Linked DNA regions of Anaerosoma tenue. The protein of the gene in region 1 binds, or shares a complex with, the protein of each later gene. Links are inferred from orthologs where the notes say so. Each region holds a gene or a part of one and is shown in the gene's direction. Other genes may lie near its edges. The genes, in order: secA and secY.

Region 1 (10,296 bases):
CATCGCCATGGCCGCAGTGGTGCTGCGCGTCTACCCGTCGCTCGGCGCGTGGGGCTTAGCGATCGCGCTACTGCTGACGCTGATCCTTCAGAACAGCTTCAACCTCTACCTGCGCATAAGGCGTGCGTATGCCCAGACCATCAAGGCGCTCGCACACGCAGCTGAGATGGATAGGCCGCAAGATGTGGGACACGCCGAGCGGGTCGCCGAACTGGCGATAGCCGTTGGCCGCGAGAGTGGGTTGTCCAGCACGGAACTTGAGCATGTTGGGTATGGTGCACTTCTTCACGATGTAGGCCGCATCGGCTACGACGGTGAGGATGCTGACACCACACACCCAGTGCGTGGGGCGGAGATTGTCGAGGCGGTCCCGTTCCTGGAGGGCGTTGCGCCGTTGATCAGACATCATCGGGATACCGATGATGACGTCGTGCCCGAAGGTGCCGTGATCGTCGGCGTGTGTTGTCGTTACGATCGCTTGCGCTCACACATCGGGGCTAGGGCTGCGCTTGAGAGGTTGGAGGCCGAAGAGGAGGGGCGCCGTCTGCGGGCTGCCAAGACCCTGGCATCGGTCGTCAGCCGGCGCTCCGGTTCGCTCGGATTGTCGGAGGATCCGTCGTGATCCTCTTGGAAGCAGTCGTTCTCGCGCTGCTCCTCTCCCTGGCAACGGGGGGTTCTCTGCGTAATCTGGAGCACGAAAGACTTCGAGGCGAGTGGGTGCTGCTGGTACTGCTGCCCGTTCAGCTTGTGTGGCCACGCGTGGCTTCACTCATCGGCGTTGGGCATGACCTGAGTCTGATGGTCTGGCTCGTGATGATGGTCGCCCTGGTGGGCGTGATGCTCGCCAACGTTTGGCGACGCTGGATTCTCGGCTTCGCGGCTCTCGGGATTGCGATGAACGTACTGGTGATTGGGCTCAATGGCGCCATGCCGGTGAGCTTGCGCTCGACTTCAGAGTTGGGTGCGCCGCGCGATGAGGCGACTGCAAGCCTCGATGCCGACCAGTTGCATGAGGCGCTGCACGGGGAGACGCTCCTACCGCAGCTCGCGGACGTGATCGCCGTTCCGGGTCCCGAGTGGCAGAGAGGTGTCGTGAGTGTGGGTGACATCCTGCTCTCGCTTGGTCTGGCGGGGTGGGTGTTCGCGGCGAGCCGCAGGCCATCGGGTCTGCCCGGCTAGCGGATCGCCCAAGGATGGCCTGACGAGCCTCTCTGGCCAGAATCATGCCTGTGAATACGGCCTGTGCTATTTGCAGCATGAGTATTGCACTGTGGGCGTATATAGGCTTACATGATAGTCCTTCAGGGGGTCTCCAGCGCCGGAATCAGGGGGAGCTGCGATGGAGATACTGGGACACGCCGTCCTGCAGGCTGAGCCCATGATGGTACGTAGTCGACTGCTGAGGCTGCTTGAGAGTCAGTGTCCGCCACTTACTCTGGTGTGCGCCGCCGCCGGATACGGCAAGTCGGTACTGGCAGCACAGGTGGCCGTGTCAGGCGCGTACGATGCTGTGATATGGGTCGAACTGCCCGACATCGATGCAAGTGCCACTGAGGTTGTCCAGTACATCGGGGATGCTCTCGATGTACGGACGGCGCCGGAGGTTGGTCCGATATCCGCCTCTGCGTGTGCGGTAGACGACGAGATGTCGGACGTGCTTCTCCTTCTGCGAGAGAAGCTCACGCGATTCGCGGGCAAGCGTGTCCTCTTGCTGATCGATGGGGTCAACGAGCTTCGAAGCATCCACTCGGTGGTAGAGGTTGCATCATACTTGCGCACTCACGTGGGCACATCCGCTCGCACCATCATGAACTGCCGCCGAATCCCACGTGATTCTCGCCTGGACCCACGTCGCGTCTGGCTGATCGAGGAGGACGACCTACGGCTGTCGGCGGACGAGGTGGCGCATCTTCTGTTGCACAGCGGACGTGAGTCGAGAGACGAGGATGACGTCGACGCGCTTCTTGCGTTGTTCGGCGGCCACCCGGCCATGACACATATCATGCTTCGGCACGATTTCCGATGCGGGGATTTCCGACCGCGGGATCTGGTCTGGCAGGTTGAGCACATCGTCGGTCGCTTCGATGAGCACGAAGTGGCTGCACTGTACGTGGCTGCGTTGCTGCGGGAGGGCCTCCTCACCACCTTGCAGCAGTGTGCAGTCGCCTGCGATCTCATCGTGGACTGGAGCGGCTTGTCCCGTGCTATGCCGCTCCTGAGTCTCATGGAAATGCCGATGGGGGCGCTTGGCTTCCGAGCGCACTCGGTGCTCGCGGATGTCGCGCACCGAGTGGCCAAGGACCGCCTAGACGTGGATGACCTATGCGCCCTTCGATCAATCATCTACGAGCGCATGTGGCAGACGAGAGACTACGCGGGGCTCGCGCACGCACTTGAACTGTACGGGAGCGTTGACGAGGTCGCTGCGTGGAGCGAGCAAGCTGGGTTCGCGATGATGCGGCATGTTGGGCATGCAGTCTCGGCGCGCCTGATGTCTCGGCTTCCGATGAGTGTGATCGCGTCGAGTGCGCGCTTGCTTGTCTTGCTTGGGCACCTGAAGCGCGCGCAGGGCATGCCTCACCAGGCTATGGATTGTGGAGCATCTGCCAAGTGTGTGGCCCGAGCCGCCGGAGACGAGGAGAGCCTCGTTGCCGCGGTTCTGCTGACCTCACGACTCCATCTGGACCGAGGACGCATGGGCGATGCCAGAGGCGATCTCGAACGACTGCGCGATCACCCGGCGCTGGGGGCCAATGTTGCTGCCCGATGTCTGTGTGAGGCCTACCTGGCTGTGGCAGAGGCACAGTCCGGACTGCTTGAGGAGGCCCTCGCGCGTACAGACGCAGTGCGACACATGCTTCCCAGCCTCGACCTTGGCTCCGATGAGGCCGTGCTCGCGGCGAACTGTGCGGCTGCCGTCGCCTGTCAGTGTCTTGGGAGTTGGACTTCGGCGGTAGAGTTCTTCGCGCCCATCGCCTGCAGGAGCGACATCTCCGTCGTACAGCGACTGCATCTCAGGACGAACTATGCGACGGCCCTGGCGGAACTCGGGGAAGTGGATACGGCAGAGGAGATCCTCGGGTCGGTCATCAGCGAGGTCGCGAACCTCAAAGGCCTTGAGGCTCTCCATGCCTATGCGCTCGGTACGCTCGCCAACATCATGTTCGTCACTGATCGTACGGAAGATGCCGATGAGGCCCACTCCAATTCCATGGCGATCCTCGAACAGCAGTCGGACGACTTCGGTGTCGCAACATACGGCATCGATGCGGCGCGCTCTTTGCGCGCAATGACGGAGAACCATCGGGCGCTCAGTACTATCGAGAGAAGCCTGATACTCCTTGAGTCGCTTGGCGAGGGCGCCCGCATGACGTACTTGGCGGCTATGATCGAGGCGGCCGCCACGCACCTCGCGCTGGATGAGCCGGCGATCGCAGTGGAGCTCATCCATCAGGTCGAGCCGGAGATTCGGGGCACCGCTGCATCCGGCCACTTGTTCAGGAGCGATCTGGTCATGGCCGAAGTGGAGCGTCGAGAGGGGCGGGTTGCGGACGCGGTCCAGATTCTCACGCCATACACGGAGTACATCAGGAGCGGCTCTCCGAACATGACCCTCGCATTCTACGTCCGCGCGTTTCCGGGCCTCCTGGGGCTCGCGGCGCGTGCCGTCGGCCCGCTGCTGATGTCTGCGAAACTCCTGTGGCTGGTGCCCGTGAGGGTCGCAGAGGCTGCCAGGACATCGGAGATGGGACTGCTGACTGCAGACGAGTGGACCTACATCGCGTCACGATGTCGGCCCGAGGAGTCACCCGAGCGGACGCTGATGGGGCGGTCGATGAGCGCCCCGCCAGACACCAATGTTCCGGTCGCCGCCGCAAGCGATCTTCACGTCAAGCTCTTCGGGCGCCTTGAGGTGACGGGCCCCGGCGGAAGGGTGGAAGAGGAACACTGGTGCAAGAGGAAGTCCCGGCGGCTGTTCTTGATGCTCGTGTGCAGACAAGGATGTGACCTCTCGAGAGACGTGATACTCGAGTACCTCTGGCCGGATATGGATCGCGAGCGCGCGTTACGGAACTTCTACGTGACCTGGAGTGCGCTCAAGACCGCAATCCTCTCTGGTGAGCGGGGAAACGCCTGGCGCCGGTTCCTCGTCTGCACGGGCGGGGTGTGTCGGGTCACCGAGGCCGTCCATTCGGATATCGCAGATTTCGGGCGATGTTCACGTACGATTCGAGAAGCCAACTCATCCGGCAGGCACGCTGACGTAGTCGAGGCTGGCGAGTTACTCGCCGAAGTCTACCGGGGAGACCTACTGCCCGCCGATCTGTATGAGTCGTGGTTCGAGGAGGACAGGGCCAGATTCAAGCGGGAGTTCTGTGACGCCATGCTCGTGGCGGCCGACTCGGCGTATGAGACTGGTCGTTACGATGCCGCCCTGAGCTTCCTCCGTCGCGCATCGGCGACCGATCCCTGGCGCGAGGACGTCTATCAGATGATCATGCGATGCCAGATGACCGCCGGCCAGCGCAGTGGGGCGATCGAAACGTATCACCTGTGCAGGACACGTCTCGTGGATGATCTCGGGATAGACCCTTGCTCGGAAACGACCGAGTTGTTCCAGGCTGTCCTCGCGATGGAGGATGGAGAGTAGCGGTGATCTCCGAAGTATCTCGCGCCCGGAGACTCGCCGTCGCTGTGTTCGGTTCCTGTTGAATTCCTGTTCAACATTGCTGGCTACGATGTGCTTGTGACGGTTCGGCAGGCTGCCTGCGAGGTCACCGCGCACGGCACGCGAGCGGAGCGGTGAGGAGTCGGGAGACCTCCTGAGGGGCACCAGCAACGCGAGCGGATGCGTGCGGGCCTGTGGAACCGCAAGGGGGCCGGAAGCCGACGGGCTTCCGGCCCCTCACACCACCCGCAAGACGTCACGGCGGCGGTGAGGCGCTCCGGCTCCGTGCTACAATCTGCAGGTTCTGGATACTGTACGTTCTCGCCTCCTTAAGGAGCGCTTTCTCGATGGCCAACTTCTTCACCAGACTCCTCACCGCCGGTGAGGGTAAGCAGTTTCGTGAGTACGAGTCGGTGGTAGAGCAGGTCAACGCGTTCGAGCCGTTGATCGAGCCGCTCACCGATGACGCGCTTCGCGCCAAGACCGATGAGTTCCGCTCCCGCCTGGAGGCGGGGGAGGAGCTCGACGACCTCCTGCCCGAGGCGTTCGCCGTGGTGCGCGAGGCGGCCAGGCGCACGCTGGGCATGCGCCACTTCGATGTGCAGATCATCGGCGGCATCGTGCTCCATCGCGGCAACATCGCCGAGATGAAGACCGGTGAAGGCAAAACGCTCGTGGCCACGCTCCCGGTGTACCTCAATGCGCTCGCCGGCAAGGGCGTGCATGTGGTCACCGTGAACGACTACCTGGCCAAGCGCGACAGCGAGTGGATGGGTCAGGTCTACCGCTTCCTTGGCCTCACCGTGGGCATCGTGCAGAGCGGCATGGACCCCGCCGCGCGCAAGCCCGCCTACGCGGCCGACGTCACCTACGGCACCAACACCGAGTTCGGCTTCGACTACCTGCGCGACAACATGGTCACCCGCGCGGAGAATCGCGTGCAGCGCGGCCACCACTACGCCATCGTGGACGAGGTCGACTCGATCCTGATCGACGAGGCGCGCACGCCGCTCATCATCTCGGGCGCGGGCACCCGCTCGGCGGACACCTACAAGAGCTTCGCCAAGATCGCGCCGCGCCTCAAGATCGACGAGGACTTCGAGCTCGACGAGGCCAAGCGCACCGTTGCGCCCACCGAGCAGGGCATCAGCCGCGTGGAGCAGCTCCTCGGCATCGAGGACCTCTACGCCGACCCGTCGGGCCAGATGGTCAACCACCTGCAGCAGGCCCTCAAGGCGCAGTACCTCTTCAACCGCGACGTGGAGTACGTGGTGAAGGACGGCGAGGTGCTCATCGTCGACGAGTTCACCGGCCGCCTCATGGTGGGCCGCCGCTGGAGTGACGGTCTGCACCAGGCGGTGGAGGCCAAGGAACACGTGCATGTGCGCGAGGAGAACCAGACGCTCGCCACCATCACGCTGCAGAACTTCTTCCGCCTCTACGAGAAGCTCGCCGGCATGACCGGTACGGCGGTCACAGAAGACGCCGAGTTCCGCGAGATCTACAACCTGCCCGTGGTGGTGATCCCGCCCAACCGGCCGATGGTGCGTGACGACCGCAACGACCTCATCTACCGCACGATCGACGCCAAGTTCGACGCGGTGGCAGAAGAGATCGCCACGCGCTACGCCGCCGGTCAGCCGTGCCTGGTGGGCACCATCTCCATCGAGAACTCGGAGCGGCTTTCGGGTGCCCTCAAGCGCCGCGGCCTGCCGCACAACGTGCTCAATGCCAAGTTCCACGAGATGGAAGCGCACATCGTGGCGCAGGCCGGCCGCAAGGGCTCCATCACCATCGCCACCAACATGGCCGGCCGTGGTACCGACATCATCCTCGGCGGCAACCCCGAGTTCCTCGCCGACGAGATCCTGCGCAACCGCGGTATCGACCCCGAGGAGGCCACCGACGAGCAGCGCGCCGACGCGCTCGGCGAGGCGAAGCGCGTGTGCGCGGCGGAGCACGAGGAGGTCGTGGCCGCGGGAGGCCTTGCCGTGATCGGCACCGAGCGCCACGACTCCCGCCGCATCGACAACCAGCTGCGCGGGCGTTCCGGCCGCCAGGGCGACCCCGGCGTGTCGCAGTTCTACCTCTCCCTCGAAGACGACCTCATGCGGCTCTTCGGCGGCGGGCGCATGGACCGCATCTCGGCGTTCATGTCCAAGGGTGACATCCCGGAGGACATGCCCATCCAGGCCAAGATGGTCTCAAAGGCCATCGAGAGCGCGCAGCGGCAGGTGGAGGCGCAGAACTTCGCCAGCCGGAAGTACGTGCTCGAGTACGACGACGTGATGAACAAGCAGCGCCAGGTGATCTACGCCGAGCGCAACCAGATACTCGACGGCAAGGACATCCGCGGTCGCGTGGAGGAGATGATCCGCGACACGGTGGCCAGCACGGTGGCCGAGTTCTGCTCCGAGAAGAGCTACTCGGAGGAGTGGGACTGGGACGGTCTGGCCGACGCCCTCAACGAGATCACGGGCGCATCGCTCGTCGACGGCGAGGTGCGCGGGGCCGACACGCCCGCCGAGCTCACCGAGGCGCTGGCGGGCAAGGTGCTCGCGCTCTACCAGGCCAAGGAGGCCGAGATCGGCGAGCAGCAGATGCGGGCGCTCGAGCGCCACGTGATGCTGCGCGTGATCGACGCGCGTTGGATGAACCATCTGCTGGAGATGGACTACCTGCGCGACGGCATCGGCCTGCGCGCCATCGGCCAGCGCGATCCGCTGGTGGAGTACAAGGCCGAGGCGTACGACGCCTTCAAGTTCCTCGTCTCCGAGATCGACCGCGACTTCCTCCGCACCATCACGCACATCCAGGTGACGGTGCAGCCCGCGCCCGAGGCGCCGGAGCTGAGCCGCGTCACGTACACGGCGCCTACCGAGTCCACGATCTTCGGCGGCGCGCGTGCGCAGGCGGCAAGCCAGGCCGCCGCCGGCGGTGGCGCCAGCGAGGCGATGGCGGCTGCCGCCGCGGCGGGGGCCAAGCGCTCCGCGACTCCTGGCGGCGCCACGGTGGTGAAGGACAAGAGCGACCCCTACGCCAACGTTGGCCGCAACGAGCCCTGCCCCTGCGGGAGCGGCAAGAAGTACAAGCACTGCCACGGCGCGAACGCATGACCCGGGCGGCGTAAGCGCCGCTTCCCGGGCCTGTCCGTCCCTACCGAAGAGCAGTGTGAGTACGAGATGATCGAAGACCGCAGCACAGACATCCAGGCGCTCCGCGAGCGCGTCGAGGAGATCGCCGGCTACCTGCACCTCGACGCCAAGCGCGCCGACCTTTCCGCGCTCGAAGAGCGCACCACCGCCCCCGATTTCTGGGACGACCAGTCCGCGGCGCAGCGCATCATGGCGCAGGCGGCGGGACTGCGCGACGAGATCGAGCAGTACGAGTCGATCGCAAGCGCGCTCGACGACCTCGAGGTGGCCAACGAACTCGCCGTCTCCGAGGAGGACGAAGACCTCGCGGCCGAGGCCACCTCGGCCATCCGGGACATCACCAGGCGCACCAAGGAACTCGAGCTCGCGAGCTGGTTCACCGGCGAGTTCGACTCGGGCGATGCCCTGGTGACCATCCTGCCCGGTCAGGGGGGCCTGGAGGCGCAGGACTGGGCCGAGATGCTGATGAAGATGCTCATCAAGTACGCGGGCAACCGCAAGTGGAAGGTCGACGTGCACGACGCGCCGGCCGGGGTGGAGCTCGGCATCGACCGCGCCGTGCTCACCATCAAGGGCCGCAACGCCTACGGGATGCTGGCCTCGGAGAACGGCGTGCACCGGCTCGTGCGTATCAGTCCCACCGACGAGAAGAAGCGCCGCCAGACCACCTTCGCACGGGTGGAGGTGCTGCCCGTGCTGCCCGACGAGATCGAGGTGGAGATCCGCGACGAGGACCTGCGGGTGGACGTGTACCGCTCGAGCGGCCCCGGCGGCCAGAGCGTGAACACCACCGACTCGGCGGTGCGTCTGACGCACATCCCCACCGGGATCGTGGTCACCTGCCAGAACGAGAAGAGCCAGCTCAAGAACAAGGAGACCGCGATGAAGATCCTGCGGTCGCGCCTGTACGAGGTGGAGCAGGAGAAGCGCGCCGCCGAGCTCGACGCCCTCAAAGGGGAGCGGCAGGAGATCTCCTTCGGCAGCCAGATACGCAACTACGTGCTCTACCCGTACCAGATGGTCAAGGACGTGCGCACCGGCATCGAGACGGGCGACGTGGACGGCGTGCTGGGCGGCGACCTCGACGAGTTCGTGGTGGGCTATCATCGGTGGCGCGTGTCCGGCGAGCAGGCCGCGGCCGTGGGCGCCGGTTCCAACGACTGATCCGGCTCCGGGATCGGGGGTGCGGTGATGGTACGACAGGTACTGGCCAAGACGAACGCGGCCACGGTGCTCAAGAACCGCCGTGTGCGCGACTACATCCTGATGACCATCGGTATCCTGATCACCGCATGGGGTCTCAACGCGTTCCTCATCCCCAACAAGCTCGCCGCGGGTGGCGTGTCTGGTCTGGCCACCGTCTTCTACTACCTGTTCCAGGACAGCTTCGGCATCACAGTCCCCGTTGGCGTGCAGATGCTCGCCATGAACTCGGTGCTGCTGATCATCGGCATCAGCCGCAAGGGGTGGCGTTACGGCGCCAAGACGGTCTACGGCATGGTGCTCGTGTCGGTCGCGGTGGACGTGCTCGCGCCCTTCACCCCGCACCTCGCGTCGCACGACCAGCTGCTCGCCGTGCTCTACGGCGGCGCCGTGACCGGCATCGGCATGGGGCTGGTGTTCAAGGCGCGCGGCAACACCGGCGGCACCGACATCGTGGCGCAGCTGCTGGTGGAGAAGGTCAACCTCGGCATCGGCCAGATCATGCTGATCGCCGACGCCGTGGTCACGCTGGTCGCCGCCGTGGTGCTCGGCCCCGACCTGGCGCTCTACGGCGCCGTGGCGGTGTTCGTGATGGGAGCGGTGATCGATCTCGTGCAGGAGGGTCTCGCGGTGGAGAAGGCCGCGTTCATCGTCTGCGACGAGCCGGGGCGGATCGCCGATGCGGTCATGCACCAGCTTGGACGCGGCGCCACGGGGCTGGTCGCCAAGGGTCTGTACTCGGGGGAGTCGCGCGAGATGCTCTTCACGGTGGTCTCGCGCAGGGAGATAGACTCGCTCAAGGCGCTCGTGCATGCTGTTGACCCCAAGGCGTTCGTGGTGATCGCGAACGTGCATGAGGTGCTCGGCGAAGGATTCAAGGAGATGGGAGCCAACCTATGACCGACGCGGCACGTATCGCGGCCATCGAGGCCAAGGCGGCGCGGATGCGCTACGACATCGTGGAGATGATCGCCGAGGCCGGCAGCGGACACCCCGGAGGGTCGCTCTCCGCGGCCGATATCGTGGCCACGCTCTACTTCCACGTGTTGCGTCATGATCCCGCCCGGCCCGACTGGCCGGAGCGCGACCGGTTCGTGCTCTCCAAGGGTCACGCGGCGCCGGTGCTGTACGCGGCGCTCGCCGAGGCCGGATACCTTGGCCGCGACCACCTCAAGACGCTCCGAAAGCTCGGCAGCATGCTCCAGGGCCACCCCGACTGCCAGAAGTGCGCCGGCGTGGAGGTGTCCACCGGCTCGCTCGGCCAGGGTC
Region 2 (9,868 bases), on another replicon or contig:
CTGGAGAACATCCCCACCGGTACCGTGGTGCACGCGATCGAGCTGCAGCCGGGCAAGGGCGCGGCTATAGCGCGTTCGGCAGGCGCTTCCGCGCAGCTGATCGGCAAGGAGGGCCCCAACGCCATCCTGCGCATGCCGTCCTCCGAGATGCGCATGGTGCCGCTCACCTGCCGTGCGACCGTTGGCGAGGTCGGCAACAGCGAGCATGCCAACATCTCCATCGGAAAGGCCGGCCGCAATCGTCACCTTGGCAAGCGGCCGACCGTTCGTGGTACCGCGATGAACCCGGTCGACCACCCGCATGGCGGTGGCGAAGGCAAGAACAAGACCGCGGGTCGTCACCCGGTCACGCCGTGGGGTGTTCCTACCAAGGGCCACCGCACACGTGCGAAGCACAAGGCGTCCGACCGCATGATCATCCGCCGCCGCAAGAAGTAGCGGGAGAGGAAGTTATCGATGAGCAGAAGCCTTAAGAAGGGACCCTACGTCGAGCCGCGTCTCCTGAAGCGTATCCAGGACATGAACGAGGCCGGCGAGAAGAAGGTCATCAAGACCTGGTCACGTGCGTCGACCATCTTCCCGGAGATGGTGGGTCACACGGTTGCGGTGCACGACGGACGCAAGCACGTTCCCGTGTACGTGACCGAGTCCATGGTCGGCCACAAGTTCGGGGAGTTCTCCCCGACGCGGACGTTCCGCGGACATGCGGACGATCGCAAGAAGGGCAAGCGCTAGGACGCAGTCGCGTATCACTGACGCCGGGACGCCGCAGGGGCGCTCCGGATGACGGTCGGAGGTTTTCTCGAAATGGAAGCAAGAGCTACGGCGAAGTACGTGAGGGTGAGCCCGCGCAAGGCGCGCGAGGTCGTGGATCTCGTCCGCGGCAAGTCGGTGCCCGACGCCGAGGCGATCCTGAAGTTCACCCCGCGCGCTGCCGCAGAGGTGGTAGGCAAGGTGGTACACAGCGCCGCCGCCAACGCTGAGAAGCAGCACAGGATCAAGCCGGAGACGTTGTTCGTCTCCGAGGCCTTCGTCAACGAAGGGCCGACGATCAAGCGCATCCGCCCGCGCGCCATGGGCCGTGCGTTCCGTATCAACAAGCGCACGAGCCACATCACCGTGGTCGTGAAGCAGCGAGAGGAGGCGTAAAGGCATGGGCCAGAAAGTCTATCCCATCGGGTTCCGTCTCGGCATCACCGAGGAGTGGAGGAGCCGCTGGTATCAGGACAAGGGCTACAGCCAGACCCTGGCCGAGGACCTCGCGCTCAGGAAGTATCTGAAGGCGAAGCTCCGCCGCGCTGCCGTCTCGCGGATCGATATCGAGCGCAAGGGCGACAAGGTGTTCCTCGAGATCTGGACCGCGCGCCCGGGCATCGTCATCGGCAAGAAGGGCGCCGAGGTCGACGCGCTCCGCAAGGAACTGGAGCAGTTGGCTGGGCACCCCGTGGCCGTGAACATCGTGGAGGTGAAGCGTCCCGAGCTGGACGCGACCCTCGTTGCGCAGAGCGTTGCCGAGCAGCTCGTGGCTCGCGTCTCGTTCCGGCGCGCGATGAAGAAGGCAGTGACGAGCGCGATGAAGGGCGGTGCGCTGGGCGTCCGTATCCAGTGCTCCGGCCGTCTGGGCGGCGCAGAGATGGGTCGCCGTGAGTGGTATCGCGAAGGTCGGGTACCGCTCCATACGCTCCGTGCCAAGATCGACTATGGCACCACCGACGCTGTCACCACGTTCGGCGTCATCGGCGTGAAGGTCTGGATCTACCGCGGCGACAAGCTGCCCGGCCAGACGATGACCGCTGCCGAAGAGGCCGCTCTCGTGGAGCGTCCGCGCCCCGACCGTTCGCGCGGTCGTCGCGGCGCCGGTAACGGAAGGAGGGGCTAGATGCTGCTTCCTAAGCGTGTCAAGCACCGCAAGGTGATGCGCGGCTCCCGTAAGGGTATCGCCAAGGGCGGTACCGAGATCGCATTCGGCGAATACGGGCTGAAGGCTCTCGAGGCCGCATGGATCACCAACCGGCAGATCGAGGCGGCGCGTATCGCGATGACCCGCCACATGAAGCGTGGCGGCAAGGTGTGGATCAACATCTTCCCGGACAAGCCCGTGACCCAGAAGCCGGCAGAGACCCGGATGGGATCCGGCAAGGGCAACCCCGAGAAGTGGGTGGCGGTCGTGAAGCCCGGCCGCGTGATGTTCGAGGTGGCCGGCGTGAGCGAAGAGGTCGCCAAGGAAGCCATGCGCCTCGCGGCGCAGAAGCTGCCGATCAAGTGCAAGTTCGTGACCCGTGCTGACAGTGGCGGTGAATCATAAGTGAAGAAGACAGACATCAAGGGTCTTGCCGAGAGCGAGATCGCAGAGAAGCTGAAGGAGAGCAGGACGGAGTTGTTCAACCTCCGGTTCCAGCTCGCTACCGGTCAGCTCGACAATCCGCACCGCATCACGATGGTGAAGAGGGACATCGCGCGCCTGCACACAGAGTTGCGCAGCCGTGAGATCGCGGCGTCCAAGTCCCAGGCGCAGTAGGAGGACGGTAGATGAGTACTGAGCGTAACAGCCGCAAGGAGCGCCAGGGTGTCGTGGTCTCGACCGCAGGAGAGAAGACCTGCGTAGTCCAGGTCCAGGACCGCAAGCGTCATCCGCTGTACGGCAAGATGATCACGCGTTCGGCCAAGTTCCACGCCCACGATGAGAACAACGAGTGCGGTGTTGGCGACGTCGTGCGCATCATGGAGACCAGGCCCATCTCGAAGATGAAGAGATGGCGTCTGGTGGAGATCGTAGAGAAGGCCAAGTAGAGCCTGACCGGCAACACGTGGAACGACGGTCCTCTCGGGTACGGATGAACGCCCGACGACCGGCGAGTGACGGAGGAAGAGCATGATCCAGGCGGAGACCCGGCTGAAGGTAGCCGACAACTCCGGAGCGCGACGGGTGGCCTGCATCAAGGTCCTCGGCGGCTCCAAGAGGCGCTATGCCCATGTCGGCGACACCATCGTGTGCGCCGTGAAGGAGGCCACCCCGAACGGGGCGGTCAAGAAGGGCGATGTCGTGAAGGCGGTCGTCGTCCGTACGAAGAAGGAGATGCGCCGGCCTGACGGCAGCTACATCAAGTTCGATGAGAATGCTGCCGTGATCATCGACGCCCAGGGCAACCCGCGAGGCACGCGCATCTTCGGTCCTGTGGCGCGTGAGTTGCGCGACCGCAAGTACATGAAGATCGTGTCGCTCGCCCCGGAAGTCCTGTAGGGAGGGCCTGAAGAGATATGGCGAATTCAATGACGATCCGCAAGGGCGATCGCGTGCGCGTCATCGCCGGCAAGGACAAGGGCAAAGAGGGCAAGGTCCTCCGCTCGGTGCCGGAGAAGCAGCGCGTCGTCGTGGAGAACGTCCACATGATCAAGAAGCACACCCGCCCGAGCCAGAAGAACCAACAGGGCGGCATCATCGAGATGGAGGGGACGATCCACGTCTCCAACGTGATGCTCGTGTGCCCCAACTGCAGTCAGCCCACCCGGGTAAGCCGGCGCCGCGAGGATGGCGTCCGCACCCGCGTGTGCAAGTCGTGCGGTAAGGACATCGACAAGTAGAGCCAACGTCGCGATGCGACGCGGGCCAGAAGTCCCGCCGGGTCGGAAATCCGTCGGGCGAGAGAACACATCGGAGGTATGACGAGTGGCACCCAGACTGAAGGAGAAGTACCGCACGGAGGTCGTGCCGGCGCTCATGGAGCAGTTCGAGTACGGCAACGTGCATCAGGTCCCGCGTCTGGAGAAGATCGTCGTCAACATGGGCGTCGGTGCGGCGACCCAGGACGCGAAGCTTCTCGAGAATGCGATCAACGACCTGACGATCATCACTGGCCAGAAGCCAGCCATCACGCGTGCCAAGAAGTCCATAGCGAGCTTCAAGCTCCGCCAGGGCATGCCCATCGGCTGCAAGGTCACGCTTCGCGGTGATCGCATGTGGGAGTTCTTCGACCGCCTGCTTTCGACGGCGCTGCCGCGCATCCGCGACTTCCGCGGTGTGAGCGGAAAGGCGTTCGACGGTCGCGGCAACTACTCGCTCGGTGTCAACGAGCAGTTGATCTTCCCGGAGATCGACTACGACAAAGTGGACAAGATCCGTGGCATGGACATCACCTTTGTCACGAGTGCGGATACAGATGAAGAGTGTCGAGCGCTGTTCGATCAGTTCGGATTCCCGTTCAAGCGGTAGAGAAGACGCGGGTCGCCCGGGGGTCCGGGTCACCCACTTCGAGGAGGTTCGTCAAGTGGCAAAGAAGTCGATGATCGCCAAGGCAAAGCGTGCGCCGAAGTTCGCCGTGCGTACCGTGAACCGCTGCAACCGTTGCGGCAGGCCGCGCGCGTACTACAGGCAGTTCGGCCTCTGCCGCGTGTGTCTGCGCGAGCTGGCGAGCCGCGGTGAGCTGCCCGGTGTCCGTAAGGCCAGCTGGTAGGCCGTATCCAGACCCGGGCAACGGGTCCACAAGGCGCACCGGTCAAGGGCCGATGCGAACCGGTGGACACGGGCAGTCCCGAATCATAGGAGGTAGTCGAGAACATGAGCATGACCGATCCCATCGCTGACATGCTGACGCGTGTCAGGAACGCGAACAATGCGTTCCAGGCTTCTACGACGATGCCGTCGTCGAACAAGCTCGTCGCGATCGCCAAGATCATGAAGAGTGAGGGCTACATCGAGGACTACGAGGTAGTCCCCGGTGAGCCGCAGGCCACGCTGAGTATCACGCTCAAGTACGGGCCGAAGAAGCAGCGGACCATCACCGGCCTGCGTCGCATCAGCAAGCCCGGTCTTCGTGTGTACGCCAAGAAGGACGAGCTTCCCCGCGTGCTCGGTGGTCTCGGCATAGCCGTGATCTCCACTTCGCAGGGTGTCATGACCGAGAAGCAGGCCCGTGCCGCCGGTGTCGGCGGCGAGGTGCTTGCCTACATCTGGTAGTCGGACCGGAGCGAAAGGAGCCGAGCCGTGTCACGTATCGGCAAGCAGCCTATCCCGGTCCCGGCCGGGGTGGAAGTCACCATCGAGGGAACGGATGTCACCGTCAAGGGGCCGAAGGGCGTCCTGTCGCAGTCGTTCGACCCGGATATGCAGATCACGCTTGAGGACGGTGCTGTCCTCGTTCGCCGTCCCACCGACGGGCGTCGGCACCGCAGTCTTCATGGACTGACCCGTACGCTGATCTCCAACATGGTCGTCGGCGTCTCGGAGGGTTTCCGGAAGGACATGGAGATCGTGGGCGTCGGTTACCGCGCCGTGCTGAAGGGATCGGACCTCGATCTGTCACTCGGCCTGAGCCATCCCATGGTCGTACCGGCGCCGGAGGGCATCACGTTCGAGGTGCCTGCGCCCACCAAGATCTCGGTCATCGGCATCGATAAGCAGCGTGTCGGTCAGGTGGCGGCCGAGATCCGTGCGATCCGCCCGCCGGAGCCCTACAAGGGCAAGGGTATCCGTTACGCGGGCGAATACGTCCGCCGTAAGGTCGGCAAGGCCGCCAAGTAGTAACCGACCGCGTCTGTCGCCGGGCGCGAGGAGAAGGAGTCAAGACGGGTCATGGATAAGTCGAAAGCGAAGACAGCGGCACTCACCCGCCGTCAGCGCCGGGTACGCGGGAAGGTCGCCGGTACGGCCGAACGACCCCGCCTGCGTGTCAGCCGCAGCAACCAGCACATCTATGCGCAGCTCATCGATGATGTCGCCGGGGCCACGCTGGTCTCAGCGTCTTCGATCGACCCCGAGCTGAGAACGGCGCTCTCATCGGGCGCAAACGCCGACGCCGCGAAGGCGGTAGGCGGCGCACTTGGGCGCCGGGCTCTCGAGGCCGGCATCACCGAGGTCGTGTTCGACCGCGGCGGACGTCTCTATCACGGGCGGGTGGCCGCTCTCGCAGAGGGTGCCCGCGACGCCGGCCTGAAGTTCTAAGACAGGAGGATCTGTAATGGCGTATGACACCAACGCTCCGGTCTCCGAGATCCAGGAGCGCGTCGTCTACATCAATCGAGTGGCGAAGGTCGTCAAGGGCGGTCGTCGTTTCTCGCTGACCGCTCTCGTGGTCGTGGGAGACGGTAACGGCCGTGTCGGCGTGGGCATGGGCAAGGCCGCCGAGGTCCCCGTCGCCATCAAGAAGGGCATCGAGGACGCCAAGAAGAACATGTTCACGTTCCCGATGTCGGGCACGACCATCCCGCACACCGTCACCGGCGAGTATGGTGCCGGCAAGGTGCTCCTGAAGCCCGCTGCACCGGGTACCGGCGTCATCGCCGGCGGTCCGGTGCGTGCCCTGCTGGAGCTGGGCGGGGTCCAGGACGTGCTTTCCAAGTCCCTCGGCACCAGCAACGCCCTGAACATCGTGAAGGCGGCGGCGGCGGGTCTGCAGGAACTGAAGAGCCCGGCCGAGGTCGCGCGCAGCCGCGGCAAGACGGTCGCGGAGATCTACGGCAAAGAGGGGTAGTCAGATATGGCATCCGAGAAGACACTCAGGATCACTCAGGTGAGAAGCGCGATCGGGCTGCCCAAGGACCAGAAGGCCACGGTCCGGGCGCTCGGTCTCAAGCGCATGCACGATACCGTGGAGCAGGCCGACACGCCTGTCATCCGCGGCATGATCTTCAAGGTCAAGCACCTCGTCGAGGTCGAAGAGGCCTAGACGGGCACACGTCCACCGCACAGTCAGCCGGCGGCGAGCGGCCGGCATCCCCGCGGCGGTGCGCCCGGGGCGGAGCGATAAGGAGACACCATGCAGTTGCACGATCTGAGTCCGGCGCCGGGCTCGCGTAAGGACCGCAAGCGCGTAGGTCGCGGGAACGCCAGCGGGCATGGCACCACCGCTGGCCGCGGCGACAAAGGTCAGAACTCGCGGGCCGGTGGCGGCAAGGGCCCCGGCTTCGAGGGTGGACAGAACCCGCTTCACATGCGGATGCCGAAGCTCGGTGGGTTCAAGAACCGCAGCCGCGTGGAATACGCGGTCGTGAATGTCGGACGGCTCGAGGACCTCTATGCCGCGGGTGACACCGTGAGCGTGGACAGCCTGTTCGAGAAGGGCGTCATCAAGAGCAAGACCACTCCGGTCAAGGTGCTCGGCGACGGCGAGCTCACGAAGGCTCTTACCGTGAAGACCGACAGGGTCTCCGCCCCGGCCCGCACCAAGATCGAGGCGGCTGGAGGGACGGTCGATCTCTCGTGATCGATGCCATTCGCAACGCTCTTCGCATCCCGGATCTTCGCAGGAAGATCATCTTCACGCTGAGCATCATCGCGTTGTACCGGGTGGGTGCGCACATTCCCGTCCCCGGTGTCGATCCGGCATCGATGAAGGACCTGGTCAGCGGCGCGGGTAGTGCGCTCGGCCTGCTGAACCTCTTCGCTGGCGGCGCGCTGGAGAACTTCGCGATCTTCGCACTCGGGATCATGCCGTACATCACGGCAACGATCATCATGCAGTTGCTGCAGGCGGTCATCCCGACGTTCGAACGGTGGTCCAAGGAAGGGGAGGCCGGTCAGCGCAAGATAACGCAGACCGCGCGCTACATGACCCTGGGTATCGCGCTCATGGAGTCCCTGGGCCTCCTGACGGTCTTCCAGGCGCCTGCCACGAGCGGCGGCCTTGGAGTGCAGTTCAATCTGCTCACCGAGATCGTGATCGTCATCAGCCTCATCTCCGGGACCGCCGCCATCATGTGGATGGGCGAGCTGATCACCCAGCGAGGGATCGGCAACGGCATGTCGCTGTTGATATTCGCGAGCATCGTGTCGCGCTTCCCGCAGACGATCGTCTCTTCGTTCCGGGTGAACCCCTGGTTCATGTTGCTCGTGCTCGCCATCTCCTTGCTCGTGGTCGCGGCAGTGGTGTTCATGGAGGGCGGTCAGCGCCGTATCCCGGTCCAGTACGCCAAGCGTGTCGTGGGTCGCCGTGTGTATGGCGGCATGGGGACGTACATCCCGCTGAAGGTCAACGGGGCCAACGTCATCCCGATCATCTTCGCATCGTCGGTGCTGCTGTTCCCCTCGACGATCGCCCGGTTCTTCACCAGCGTCGAGTGGCTGCAGCAGGTAGCCGCCTGGCTTTCGGGTGGTTGGGCGTACATCCTGTTGTTCGCCGTGATGATCGTCTTCTTCTCGTACTTCTACACGGCCCTCGTGTTCAACCCGATCGAGACGGCGGACAATCTACGCAAGAACGGCGGGTTCATCCCGGGTGTCCGTCCGGGTAACCCCACCGCGCAGTACATCACCAACGTGCTGAACCGAATCACGCTGCCGGGCGCGGTGTTCCTGGCGGCCATAGCTGTCGTGCCGCAGATCATCTTCCAGCAGACAGGCGACCAGCTGGTCCAGGCATTCGGCGGCACATCGATCCTGATCATGGTCGGCGTCGCGCTCGAGACGATGCGGCAGCTGGAGAGTCAGTTGCAGATGCGTCACTACGACGGCTTCTTCAAGTGAGGTCCGGGCGCTAGCGCTCGATGTCGGTTGATCGCGAGCGCCCCGGTGCACGCCCGGTTCGGGCGGCATCGGGGCACTGGCGATGGATGGGAGGGGAATCATGAACGTCATGCTGCTCGGTGCCGCCGGCGCGGGGAAGGGGACACAGGCCACGAGGATCGTGGACGATTACGGCCTGGTGCATCTGTCCACCGGCGACATCCTGCGGAAAGCCGTTGCCGACGGCACCCCTCTCGGCATGGAGGCTAAGCGGTACATGGATTCCGGCGCCCTCGTACCCGACGAGGTCGTGATCGGCCTGGTCAAGGAGCGCATCAGTCAGCCTGACGCCCGCGAGAAGGGCGTGCTGTTCGACGGCTTCCCGCGTACCATTCCTCAGGCCGAAGCCCTGGGGACGGCACTCGCCGATATCGGCGTGGCGCTCGACGTCGTAGTGAGCATAGAGGTGGACCCCGAGGCGATCGTCACCCGCATCACGTCGCGGCGGCAGTGCCGTGGATGCGGCAAGATCTTCAACGTCGCCACCGACGGCGAACTCGAAGCCTGCACGGAATGCGGCGGTGAGGTCTATCAGCGTGACGACGACACGGAGCAGACCGTGAGGGCGCGGCTCGAGGCGTACGAGGAGCAGACAAGCAAGCTGATCCCCTACTACAGCGAGCACGGCACCCTGCACACGGTCGATGGGAACCAGTCACCGGATGCGGTCTACGCCGGTATCCGCGACATCCTGAACGGTGTCGGCTGAGCTGTGATCATCACGAAATCCCCCTCGGAGATCGCCGTCATGCGTGAAGCGGGCCGGATCACGTCTCGGGCGCTCGATGCGGTGGCAGCCGCCGTACGCCCTGGCGTGACGACCGCCGAGCTGGACGCTGTTGCCGAGGAGACGATCCTGGCTGCGGGAGCGCTGCCGGCCTTCAAGGGGTACCATGGCTTTCCCGCTACGTTGTGCACCTCGGTGGACGAGCAGGTGGTGCACGGTATTCCCGGCAAGCGCGTACTCCGCGAGGGCGAGATCGTCTCCGTCGACTGCGGGGCGATCGTCGACGGATACTACGGCGATTCGGCCCGCACCTTCCCGGTCGGGGCGGTGTCCTCGGAGGTAGTCCGCCTGATGGATGTCACACGGGCATCGCTCGAGGCGGGCATAGCGAGATGCGTGCCCGGGATGCGCCTGTATGATGTGTCCGCGGCGGTTCAATCCGTGGCGGAGGCGGCAGGCTTCTCGGTGGTCCGTGAGTACGTGGGCCACGGTATCGGTCGCGCCATGCATGAGGACCCCCAGGTGCCGAACTACGGCAAGGCGGGGACGGGTCCTACGCTGAAGGCAGGCATGGTTATTGCGATAGAGCCGATGATCAACGCCGGTGCCGCGGATGTGCGATCCCTCGATGACGGGTGGACAGT

The links.
Region 2: the proteins of secA (region 1) and secY are in contact, whole or in part, in a crystal structure (PDB 3DIN), measured with the Thermotoga maritima proteins. The link is inferred for Anaerosoma tenue from one-to-one orthologs. Residues at the interface, in WP_004082002.1 of Thermotoga maritima: Glu261, Ala262, Arg263, Lys300, Ala301, Arg302, Thr303, Ile304, Ile305, Leu323, Tyr324, Asp325, Pro326, Val329, Ser330, Tyr333, Ile336, Lys340, Phe345, Val349, Glu363, Phe364, Tyr374, Ser375, Gly376, Gly377, Glu393, Ile395, Thr482, Ser483; in WP_004081795.1 of Thermotoga maritima: Glu108, Gly109, Glu110, Glu111, Ala236, Glu237, Arg238, Arg239, Ile240, Thr241, Ile242, Gln243, Tyr244, Ala245, Arg246, Arg247, Val248, Thr249, Gly250, Arg251, Arg252, Val253, Tyr254, Gly256, Ala257, Ser258, Thr259, Tyr260, Leu261, Pro262.

Annotation. Positions count from the first base shown.
Region 1 is NZ_JALNTY010000001.1:689,853-700,148, reverse strand. The notes cover bases 4,656-7,985. They hold secA (preprotein translocase subunit SecA), read left to right. Parts: upstream 4,656-5,016; coding sequence 5,017-7,785; downstream 7,786-7,985. Other genes in these bases: prfB (peptide chain release factor 2), read left to right, coding at 7,852-7,985. Outside these bases: MSB02_RS03485 (HD-GYP domain-containing protein), read left to right, coding at 1-622; MSB02_RS03480 (DUF5317 family protein), read left to right, coding at 619-1,179; MSB02_RS03475 (AfsR/SARP family transcriptional regulator), read left to right, coding at 1,340-4,651; more of prfB, read left to right, coding at 7,986-8,988; MSB02_RS03460 (YitT family protein), read left to right, coding at 9,016-9,927; MSB02_RS03455 (transketolase), read left to right, coding at 9,924-10,296. UniProt on the Escherichia coli protein: Required for protein export, interacts with the SecYEG preprotein conducting channel.
Region 2 is NZ_JALNTY010000003.1:257,609-267,476, reverse strand. The notes cover bases 6,425-9,326. They hold secY (preprotein translocase subunit SecY), read left to right. Parts: upstream 6,425-7,195; coding sequence 7,196-8,458; downstream 8,459-9,326. Other genes in these bases: map (type I methionyl aminopeptidase), read left to right, coding at 9,210-9,326; MSB02_RS08905 (adenylate kinase), read left to right, coding at 8,559-9,206; rplO (50S ribosomal protein L15), read left to right, coding at 6,753-7,199; rpmD (50S ribosomal protein L30), read left to right, coding at 6,474-6,662; rpsE (30S ribosomal protein S5), read left to right, coding at 6,425-6,467. In the rest of the region: rplB (50S ribosomal protein L2), read left to right, coding at 1-438; rpsS (30S ribosomal protein S19), read left to right, coding at 457-735; rplV (50S ribosomal protein L22), read left to right, coding at 808-1,149; rpsC (30S ribosomal protein S3), read left to right, coding at 1,154-1,879; rplP (50S ribosomal protein L16), read left to right, coding at 1,880-2,305; rpmC (50S ribosomal protein L29), read left to right, coding at 2,306-2,518; rpsQ (30S ribosomal protein S17), read left to right, coding at 2,530-2,790; rplN (50S ribosomal protein L14), read left to right, coding at 2,873-3,241; rplX (50S ribosomal protein L24), read left to right, coding at 3,271-3,582; rplE (50S ribosomal protein L5), read left to right, coding at 3,668-4,210; MSB02_RS08945 (type Z 30S ribosomal protein S14), read left to right, coding at 4,266-4,451; rpsH (30S ribosomal protein S8), read left to right, coding at 4,556-4,954; rplF (50S ribosomal protein L6), read left to right, coding at 4,982-5,518; rplR (50S ribosomal protein L18), read left to right, coding at 5,570-5,938; more of rpsE, read left to right, coding at 5,955-6,424; more of map, read left to right, coding at 9,327-9,868. UniProt on the Escherichia coli protein: The central subunit of the protein translocation channel SecYEG. Consists of two halves formed by TMs 1-5 and 6-10.